Regions from separate parts of the Mesorhizobium sp. ISC11 genome, predicted to be linked through region 1. Evidence: riboswitches for the same ligand, from Rfam matches in the RefSeq annotation. Region 1 holds a riboswitch; each other region holds the start of a gene.
What was found. A riboswitch is a leader RNA that binds a small molecule or an ion and turns the genes downstream of it on or off. The one in region 1 is predicted to bind cobalamin.

Region 1 (3,268 bases):
GACAGCAGAGCGAGAGCGGCGATCGCCGCCGCTCCCGCCAGCATGGCCAACGCAAATGCCGGATGGCGCAAGCTCAAAATGCTTCCGGGTGCATGGCCTTGGCGATCTTGTCGATCGCTTCGATGTTGGCGGGTCCAGGCGTCAGCTCGGCGTAGCGGAGGGCAACGAAGCGCTCGTTCTTGACCGCGTCGGTCTCCTTCATGGCCGGATGCGCCTTCAGGAAGTCGAGCAGCTTCTTGTAGCCGCCACCGTCCTGGTAATCGAGCAGGATGAGGAATTGCGGATTGCGCGACGCCACCGTTTCCCAATCCGTGTTGCCCCAGCTGGTGTCCATGTCAGCCATGATGTTGTCGCCGCCGGCGGCAGTGATCATGGCGCTGGGGATGGCGAACTTGCCTGCGGTGAACGGCTTGTCCTCGCCGGAATCGTAGAGGAACACCCGCGTGCCCTTGGCGCTGCCGACCTTGGCGGTGATGTCGGCGAGCTGCGCCTTCCAGCCAGAGACAAGCTTTTCCGCCTCTGTCTCCTTGCCGAAGATCTTGCCCAGCTTTTCGACGTCGCCATAGAGCAGGTCCATCGAGGCGGCGGGGCGGCTCTTGTCGAGATGGACGCAGCTTTCCGTCAGCACCAGCGTCTTGATGCCGTGCGGGGCAAGCGTGTCGGGCGTCACCTCGCCACCCGGCTTCATGCCGTAGTACCAGCCGGCGAAGAAGAAATCCGGCTCCACGGCCACGAGGTTTTCGAGCGTCGGATATTTCGGCGCCAGCTCCGGGATCGAACCCTGCTCTGCCTTGAATTCGGAACCGACCTTGTACCATCCGGTGATGCCCGTCAGGCCGACGATTGACGGCTGCAATTTCAGCGCGAAAGCCATCTCGGCCATGTTCAGATCATGGATGACAGCGCGCTTCGGCGGCGCGTCGAAGGTCAGCGGCTTGCCGCAGCTGTCGACGGTTACCGGGAAGGCGAAGGCGGTCGAGGTCAGCAGCGAGACGGCAAGCGAAAAAGCGAGGCGTTTCACGGGTATGCTCCTTGTGGGTGGGATCGGGTCGACTATGGAACGGCTTCAATCACGACGGCGGCGCGGCACGGTTCGGAACCTCGAACACCGTCAACTCTCGATCCTCGGTCGGATGGCGCAGGCGCAGCACATCGATGCCGAAAATCTCGCGGATCAGCTGTTGGGCCAGCGCTTCGCGCGGTGCGGCGAGCGCTTGCAGGCGGGCATGATTCATCACCGCAACCCTGGTGGCGAAGGGTGCTACCAGCGCCAGATCGTGCAGCACCGCGATCACCGTCATCTCGAAGCCTGCCACGAGATCGAGCAGTTCGCCGCGGGCGCGCGGGTCCAGATGGTTGGTCGGTTCGTCGAGGAACAGGATTTTGGGCTGCTGGGCGATGGCGCGCGCCAGTTGGGCGCGCTGGCGCTCGCCGCCCGACAGCGAGCCGACGGTGCGGCCAAGCAGCGGCAGCAGGCCGGTCCGGCGCAGCGCCTCGACGGCGATATCGCGTTCCTCGCGCCTGCGCCGCAGCCCGGCGTGCGGGACCCGGCCAAGCTCGACATAATCGATCACCGCCAGCCGCGGATCGGGCTGGTCGGTCTGGCCGACAACGGCGATATGCAACGCCCGCTCGGCGGCCGAAATCCTGTCCAGCCCGCGTCCGCCAAGCTTCACCTCGCCGGAACTTGGCCGCAGCATGCCCGACAGCATGCGCAGCAGCGTCGTCTTGCCGGCGCCGTTGGGACCGATGATGGCAAGGCGATCGCCAGCGGCCACCGAGAAGCTGACCGCCTGGACCAGATTCCGCCCATTCGCCATGGCACAGAGGTCATGGGCTTCGAGAAGCACTGCGCTCATCGGCTGCTGCCCGCCGGATTGCGGGGACGGCAAAGCGTGCGCATGGTGATGCGATGATCGATGGAGCCGTCCAACTTTCCGTCACTTTCCAAAACTGGCGACGGAAGGAAGCTGGCGAACCGGCCGACAAGACCGGGACTCGCGTTTCCTCCCGGCACACCCCGTCCGGTCAACTCAGTGATGGCAGGTCTCCTGGCTCGCGGGTCGTTGCGCCATCCTGCCTTCCCAGCCTTGCCGGCCAGTGGCATTCACGGATTTTGCTCGCCGCTTACAGTTGCGGGGGCAGCCACGGCCTCGACCTGAACAGGCCTCACCGTGTTCCCTTTTCACCCCTCGCCTTTCGGCTCGGGGACCATCACCACTTCAGCGTAGATTTCCACCAAACGCTTCGCAATGGATTTCTCGGACGAAGTGGTGGGCCAGCTAAGGGAAACAGGCATTGCACGCTCGCTTTATGTAATAACATAACATTCTTAGGAGATGACGCGGCCCGCTGTCAAGCGAAAGCCCATGGGATCGGCGCAGATTGCACGGAATGCGCAATTTCGATCAAACTGGCCGCGCCAGGAAACGCCAAGATGATCCGGCCAATGCGAAAAGGAGCCCCATGAACCCGACCGAGAAAGCGCTGTGGTTCGTCGAGAGCCATCTGCCGGAGGCGATCTCGCTTGACGATGTCGCGCAAAGCAGCGGCGTGTCGCGTTTTCATGTGACGCGCGCCTTCGGCGCCGCAACCGGCCGCTCGGTGATGGGTTACATGCGCTCACGCCGGCTGACCGAGGCGGCGCGCAAGCTGGCCGGCGGAGCGCCCGACATCCTCGCCGTCGCGCTCGACGCCGGCTACAACTCGCATGAGGCGTTCACCCGTGCCTTCCGCGATCAGTTCGGCACCACGCCGGAACTGGTGCGCGCGCAAGGCTCGACCAACAACCTCGACCTCGTGGAGCCGATCCTGATGGACCAGTCCTTCCTCACCAATCTCGAACCACCGCGCTTCGAGACCAGCCGGCCGTTCCTGATCGCCGGCCTCGGCGAACGCTACAGCTGTGAAACCAGCGCCGGGATTCCGATGCAGTGGCAGCGTTTTGCACCCTATATCGGCAACATCCCCGGCGAGATCTCAGGCGTTTTCTACGGCGTGTGCCTTAACGGCGACGACGCGGGCAATTTCGACTATGTCGTCGGCGTCGAAGTGTCCGGCTTTGCGGATCTGCCGAAGGACTTCTATCGGGTGCGGGTGCCGGCGCAGAAATATGCGGTGTTCTCGCACCGCGAGCACATCTCATCCATCCGCCGGACGATCAACACGATCTGGAACAGTTGGCTGCCCGACTCCGGTCACGAAATCGCGGATGCACCGGAATTCGAGCGCTATGGACCGGAGTTCGATGCCCACAGCGGCAATGGCG
Region 2 (3,268 bases), 1.5 Mb from region 1:
CGCCGCGACCTGCTGGTTGAGCCGGCCGGCGGCATCGCGAAACCGGCGCGCCAGTGCATTGTCCGGCACGATGCCTTGTCCGACTTCATTGGACACCACGAACCAGGGGCCGCGCGGCCGCGACAACACCTCCGCCAATCGCCGGCATTCAAGGTCCAGATCGTGTTCGGCCAGCATATGGTTGGTCAGCCACAGCGTCAGGCAGTCGACAAGCACCGGCCGATCGTCCGGCAAGGCGGCAAGCGCGCCCGCGAGATCGAGCGGTGCGTCGATGGTCGTCCAGCCTTCGCCGCGCCGCGACCGGTGCAACGCGATGCGCTCACGCATCTCGTCATCATAGGCTTGCGCCGTGGCGATATAGGTCCAGGGCGGCGGCAAGGCGGTCGCCAAAATTTCGGCGTGCGCGCTCTTGCCGGAGCGCGCACCGCCGATGAGGAAGGTCAGTGTCTTGCGATCAGGCAAAGCTGTCGCGCAGGCTGGTCGCGGTGCCGGTGAAGCGGCCGCGCACCACGCCGACAACCGCGCCGAGCACCAGCCAGAACACCAGATTGGTCACGGTCACCGCCACCACGAACTGGTGATGCAGCCCTTCCGGAATCGCCGTCTCGTAACTGTCGGGCTGCGGTGCCCCGACAACATGCGGTGCGACGATCAAAAGGACGGCAAGGATCGCCAGCGGCAGCGACTTGCGGAACGCGATCAGGCCGAGACCGGCAGCGGTTGCCGCCACCGTTGCCCACCACCAGATCTGGCGCTGGGTGAGATCGGCGGCCGGCATGGCCGGCAGTTCCGGCGGCAGGCCGAGGCCCGGTGCCAGCGTGAACACGGCAAAGCCGGCCAGGCCCCAGAACACGCCCTGGCGCCAACCACCGATGCCGCCGGCGAATTCGGAAACCGCGACCAGGATCAACCCGAAGCCGATGCCGGTGACGATGTTGGCAAGCACGCTGAAGGCGAAACGCTCGAAACCGTCTGCCGGCGCCCAGCCCTCGTCTTCCGCCGCAGCAGTCGCTTCGGCAGGGGCCGGAGCGGCTGCGCTCATGGCATTGCTATTCGCTGCTGCCGGAGCGGCATGGTCATGGTGATGCCCGCCGCCCGCCTGTTCGTAGACTTCCGCCTTCAGGATCAGCGGCACGGTCGCATAGGCCTGCATGCAGGCAAGAACGACGCCGGCCACGAGCCCTGCGATCGCCGCGATGAACACGACGTTGCGAAACAGGTTCATGATGTCAGCCCCTCGTCAGTGGCAGGGAAATGCCATCGAATGGCGATAGTCGTGAGCCGCATTGTGGACCGCATCGATATGCGAGAAGCCGACAAAGCCCATCACGAAAATGCCGAGCAGCGCGGCAAGCGCGAGCTGCATGAAGCGCGACTGCGAGGAGACGGAAGCGCCGAGGGAGACGGAAGCGGTAGTCATGTCTTGTCCTTTCGCCCTCCACCCGAGGGCATCGAAGTCAGTTTCCTGTCGCCGGCAGGTCTCCTGGCTCACGGATCAGCGTCCTTCCCCACCTTCCCGAAGAAAAATCTTCAGTGGCATATGGAGAGGACTACCGCACACAGTTGCGGGGGCAGCCACGGCATTGGGCGAAATCCGCCCTTACCGCATTCCCTCTTGGCTCCAAAATGGAACCGGCGACACCGGCGACTATAGGCAGAATCCTCGCGTCCGGCAAACCAAATTCCGCCGGCGACCGTTGCGAATGCGCCATGAAGGTCAAAGCGATTTCGGCAGATAGCGCCACGTCACGAAGCCGCAGACCGCCGCCAGCAGGCCAAGCGTGACGAACACCGAGCCCAGGCCGAAGAAGGCCAGCACCACCGAATAGACCAGCGGCGGCGTCAGCTCGGAAAAGTCGAGATAGGTGCGATAGACCGCCGCCATCTGCGATCTTTCATAGGAGCGCACCGAGCGCATGAAGGCGGTCGAGCCGAGCGCATCGAGCGCAATGGTGAAGAAGGCGCCGCAGAGCAAGAAGGCGCCGGTGAGCAGCGGCACGGTTTCGCCGACGAAGCCCGCCTCCAGAAGCGCGACCGACATGGCGAAATAGGCAAATGTCATGGTCCTGCGGCCGCCAAAGCGCTTTCCCGCCTTGCCCCAGAAAATCGCCATGAACAAAAGCGCGTTGCCGGCCGAAACCAGCAGGCCGCCGGCCAGCTTGCCCTCACCCGTAATGACCATGAACAGCGGCCCATAGACGAAGAACGTCGTCCAGAAACAGGAGCGCCCAAACGCGATCAGCCAGGCCAGCCTGAGCCTGGGCTGGGCGATGAAGCGGCCGATATTGGCGAGCGGATTGGCTGGTCGCGTCTTGCCGGGACGGATCGACGGGTTGTCGCCGAGCCGGTAGGTCCAGAACAATGCCAGCAGCGCTAACGCGAACACGGCCACCGCGCCATGCGCGGCATAGACGCCGAAGCGCGTGTAGAGGAAGATGCCGAGCGTCGGCCCACCGGTCCAGGCCAGCATCGACCACGCCATGCGCAGCGATTCGGCCTGCATGAAGTCGGTCTTGCGGATGTGGTCCATGATGTAGAGGTTGAGCGTGATCGACAGCGCGCTGGCTCCCATCACCCGGCACAGCATGCCGGCCAGTTGCCCGGCAAGCGTGTCGGTGACGAAGAACAGCGAGCCGATGGCCAGCAGGCAGGCGCCCGCCGTGTAGACCCAGCGCCGGGCGAAACGGCGGATCAGCATCGGCATGAACAATGTCACCGACAGGCCGAGCATCGCCACGACGGTGTAGAGGATCGAGACGATCTGCTCGTTGTGCAGGATCTCGTAAGCCTGGATCGGGATGACGCTCGACACCGTGGCGCGGGCGAAGGATTCGACCGCATAGAGCGAAGCGAAGGTGCGCGCGTCCGCGGCCTTGAGGGCCGGTAGCCAGATCGGATGGCGCACATGGGTGGACATTGCTTCCCCGAAGCAGATTCACCGGGTCAAATCTGCCGTGGCGACCTCAGCGCCAATAAGAGAAAACCGACGTGCATCCGGCAAAAGCGAAGCCGGCCAAAGGCTTTCCGGCACTGGCCCAATGCCGCGGCTGATCCGGCGTTATCGGCAGGGTTGCCGGTCTTCTTTTGTCCTGGGCAACCGTGATAGTCCTCCAGCGGGGCTGAATCAGAATGCGAGACCATGAGCATCCAAACGCCGACCGCGCCCGTTCAGGATCGACCAAAGCGCATCGTCGCCATCGACATCGTGCGCGGCATCGCGCTGATCGCCATGGCAAGCTACCATTTCACCTGGGATCTGGAGTTCTTC
Region 3 (3,268 bases), 1.6 Mb from region 1:
GAGTATACGCTCGATCGCCGGGCGGTTCAGCCCCTTCAGGCCGATGACGACGAGGCGCGAACGGCGGTCGTCCTGCGCGGTCCAGGCGCGGTCATAGTAATGATTGACGCGCGGCCCGACGGCCTGCAGCAAGAGCCGCATCGGCTTGCCGCCGACCTCGACGAAGCCTTTTACGCGCAGCACGTTCTCTTCTTCGGCGACCGTGGCGACACGCTTTGCCAGCTCGTCCGGATTGGCGATCGAGGCAATGTCGACGATGAACGTGTCGAAGTCGTCATGCTCGTGGTCGAATGCGCCGTCATGATGGGACTTGCGGTTTTCGATGTCGTCCTCGACGGCGAGACCGAGCCCGAGCAGCACCGAGGGATCGACCTTGCCATGCGAGGTCGGCACAATCTTCACCGCGCGGGCGGAGTGTTCGCCAATGATGGCATTGGCGCGGGCGGTGCCGGCGGCGTCCATCAGGTCGCTCTTCGACAGGATGATCAGGTCGGCGCAGGCGATCTGGTCCTCGAACAGTTCTTCCACCGGATCGTCGTGGTCGAGCGTCTCGTCCCCGGCGCGCTGCGCCTGGAGGGCCTCCATGTCGTTGGCGACGCGGCCTTCGGCCAATGCCGGTCCGTCGACCACGGCGATGACGCCATCGACGGTCACCCGGCTTTTCACGCTCGGCCACTGAAAGGCCTGGACCAGCGGCTTGGGCAGTGCCAGGCCCGAGGTTTCGATCAGGATATGGTCGACCTTCGGCGTCAGCGACAGGATTTGGTCGAGCGCCGGGACGAAATCATCGGCGACAGTGCAGCAGATACAGCCATTGGCCAGTTCTACGATGTTTTCCTCGGGGCAGGTGTCGATACCGCATCCCTTGAGGATCTCGCCATCGATGCCGATGTCGCCGAATTCGTTGACGATGATGGCGATGCGCTTGCCGCCGGCGTTTTCCAGGAGATGGCGGACCAGCGTCGTCTTGCCGGCGCCGAGGAAGCCGGTGACGACGGTGCAGGGAACGCGGGATACGGAAGTGGTCATGGTCAATCCTTCAGCATGTCGATGGGTGGAATGCGGGCCACGAGGCCGCGCTTGAGGCTATCGGGGCGGCCACGCCACGGGATCAGGCCATCTTTCGAGGTGGCGAAGAGCTTTGCGCCTGTCACGAGGTCGGCGCCGCTGGTCGCGGTCAGGTCGCCGAAGACATAGCTCCAGCAGCCGTCGCGCAGGATCGCGGCGCTGAGGCGCCGCTTGCAATTGCCAAGGCATTCGACGCTGCGGATGCGGATATCGTCGCCAGCGGCGGCGCGGCGCGTGTCGTCCGTCAGCAACTCGCCGGCGCGGGGATGAGCGTCGGAGCCGGTCTCATTGCGGCAGGAGCCGCAGACGATGATGGTGACGCCGGCCAAGGCATCATCATGGCCGGAAATATCCGCTGTGCCAGCCGAAAAACTGCTGTCGTGGTCCAAAGATCGGGCTCCTTGCCCGGAAACCCGCCGGGCGATCGGATTCTACAGTCGCAGACGGCAGGTCTCCTGGCTCGCGAGTCATCGCCTTGGGTAGCCGCCTTCCCGGGAATTCCCAGTGGTTTTCGGCCTTGGCTCTTCGCTTACAGTTGCGGGGACAGCCGCGGATTTGGGATTTTGCCCCGCACCGCATTCCCTCTTAGCCCTTGCCGTTGCGGGCAAGGGACCATCTGGAACCGGATTTAGGCTTTTGCGGGCGGCGGTGTCAACGCGAGCTTACGACACGGCTATGTCGGCCAGCGCCGGACCCAAATCCCCGGCAGGCGTCACTTCGATGCGTTCGAGCCCGAGCCAGCCCTGCATCTGCTTCAGTTCCTCGAACAGCTCCGCAGCGGTTTCAGGCGGCGCACCGGGCTCGGCATAGGCCGCATGGACCCGCAGTATGCTGGCCGGACGGTCGGCCTTGAGGTCGACGCGTGCCACGATCCTGTCGCCGAGCAGGAACGGCAGGACATAATAGCCGTATTGCCGCTTGTCGGCCGGCGTGTAGATCTCGATGCGGTAGTGGAAGTCGAACAGCCGCTCTGTGCGCGAGCGTTCGAAGACGACAGGATCGAACGGCGCCAGCAGGGCGCGGGCCTCGATCTTGCGCGGCAGACGCGCGTCTTTATGAAGATAGGCGGGCTTGTCCCAGCCTTCGACGCGCACCGGCAGCAACTCGCCCGTTTCAACCAGTTCCTCCAGCCGGCCTTTCATATCGGCCGGCGACAGGCGGAAATAATCGCGCAAATCGCCTGAAGTCGCCACGCCGTGGGCGCGGGCGGAAATGCGCAGCAATTCGCGGTGCGCGTCCTCAGGCGTCGGCACCGGCAGATCGAGGATCGCCTGCGGCAGCACGCGCTCGGGCAGGTCATAGAAGCGCTCGAAACCGCGGCGGTGCGCCGTGGTGATGCGGCCGGCCCAGAACAGCCATTCGAAGGCGTGTTTGGCATGGCTCCAGCCCCACCAGCCGCCCGAACCTTTCTGGCCCTCCAGCGCGGAAGCGGCGATCGGGCCGCGCTCGGCGACCTCGCGGTAGATCTCTTCGATGTAGGCGGCGTGCTCGCGGCCCCATTTGGCGAGACCTAGATACATTTCCTCGCCCCGCTCGGCGCGCTGCATGCGCCAGCGCATCAGCGGGTATGTCTCGACCGGCAGGAAGGAGGCCTCGTGCGCCCAATATTCGAAAACCATGCGCTTGCGCGTCACGGCCGCGTTGTCGAGCAGAGCGAGCGGGTAAGGGCCAAGGCGCGAATAGAGCGGCATATAATGAGCGCGCACCACCGCGCTGACGGAATCGATCTGCAACAGGCCGGTGCGGGAGAGCGTGCGGGCAAAATGCCGGCGGTCGGGCGTGCCGGTCGGGCGAGGATCGAGGAACCCCTGGGCGGCAAGGGCGATGCGCCGGGCCATCGGGAGCGAGATCTTTTCCTTCATGCAGGTATCACTTTGACGTGTTTTGACCGAGGGTCGAATGGCTGATTCCAACCCATGCTAGCAGGGTTTTGGCGGCATCCATGTCAGGAGAGAAAAGTGGAGTAAAAAGCGAAGGAAATCAAACAGGAGCGGATCGGACCAGTTTGCCGCGATATGCCGTCCAGGTCGATGTTTTGAACAAGGTTTGACTTGCTTCGCTGGAAGTGCTGCGCTAACCCTCGCCGCGTTGCAGCATAGGCCCTTAAAACGGTTCAGCGGTTAAACTGTCACGCTTCCGCATTAGGGTCCGGTGCTGTAATCAACGTGGATTGGCGCCAACGGAAAGCCGAGCATGAACG

Region 2: it holds a riboswitch for cobalamin, as region 1 does, so the genes downstream of both, RPF88_RS04860 (CbtB domain-containing protein) here and RPF88_RS12450 (ABC transporter ATP-binding protein) in region 1, are expected to answer to the same signal.
Region 3: it holds a riboswitch for cobalamin, as region 1 does, so the genes downstream of both, RPF88_RS04580 (DUF1636 family protein) here and RPF88_RS12450 (ABC transporter ATP-binding protein) in region 1, are expected to answer to the same signal.

Annotation. Positions count from the first base shown of each region.
Region 1 is NZ_JAVSPW010000001.1:2,491,143-2,494,410, forward strand. It holds gene RPF88_RS12440 (FecCD family ABC transporter permease) at 1-44, opposite strand, end outside; gene RPF88_RS12445 (ABC transporter substrate-binding protein) at 74-1,021, opposite strand; gene RPF88_RS12450 (ABC transporter ATP-binding protein) at 1,071-1,859, opposite strand; cobalamin riboswitch at 2,025-2,231, opposite strand; gene RPF88_RS12455 (AraC family transcriptional regulator) at 2,467-3,268, shown strand, end outside.
Region 2 is NZ_JAVSPW010000001.1:962,385-965,652, reverse strand. It holds gene cobU (bifunctional adenosylcobinamide kinase/adenosylcobinamide-phosphate guanylyltransferase) at 1-462, opposite strand, end outside; gene RPF88_RS04865 (CbtA family protein) at 455-1,225, opposite strand; gene RPF88_RS04860 (CbtB domain-containing protein) at 1,241-1,420, opposite strand; cobalamin riboswitch at 1,457-1,661, opposite strand; gene RPF88_RS04855 (MFS transporter) at 1,718-2,917, opposite strand; gene RPF88_RS04850 (heparan-alpha-glucosaminide N-acetyltransferase) at 3,140-3,268, shown strand, end outside.
Region 3 is NZ_JAVSPW010000001.1:910,399-913,666, forward strand. It holds gene cobW (cobalamin biosynthesis protein CobW) at 1-1,029, opposite strand, end outside; gene RPF88_RS04580 (DUF1636 family protein) at 1,032-1,457, opposite strand; cobalamin riboswitch at 1,497-1,700, opposite strand; gene RPF88_RS04585 (winged helix-turn-helix domain-containing protein) at 1,731-2,930, opposite strand; gene RPF88_RS04590 (NADH-quinone oxidoreductase subunit A) at 3,262-3,268, shown strand, end outside.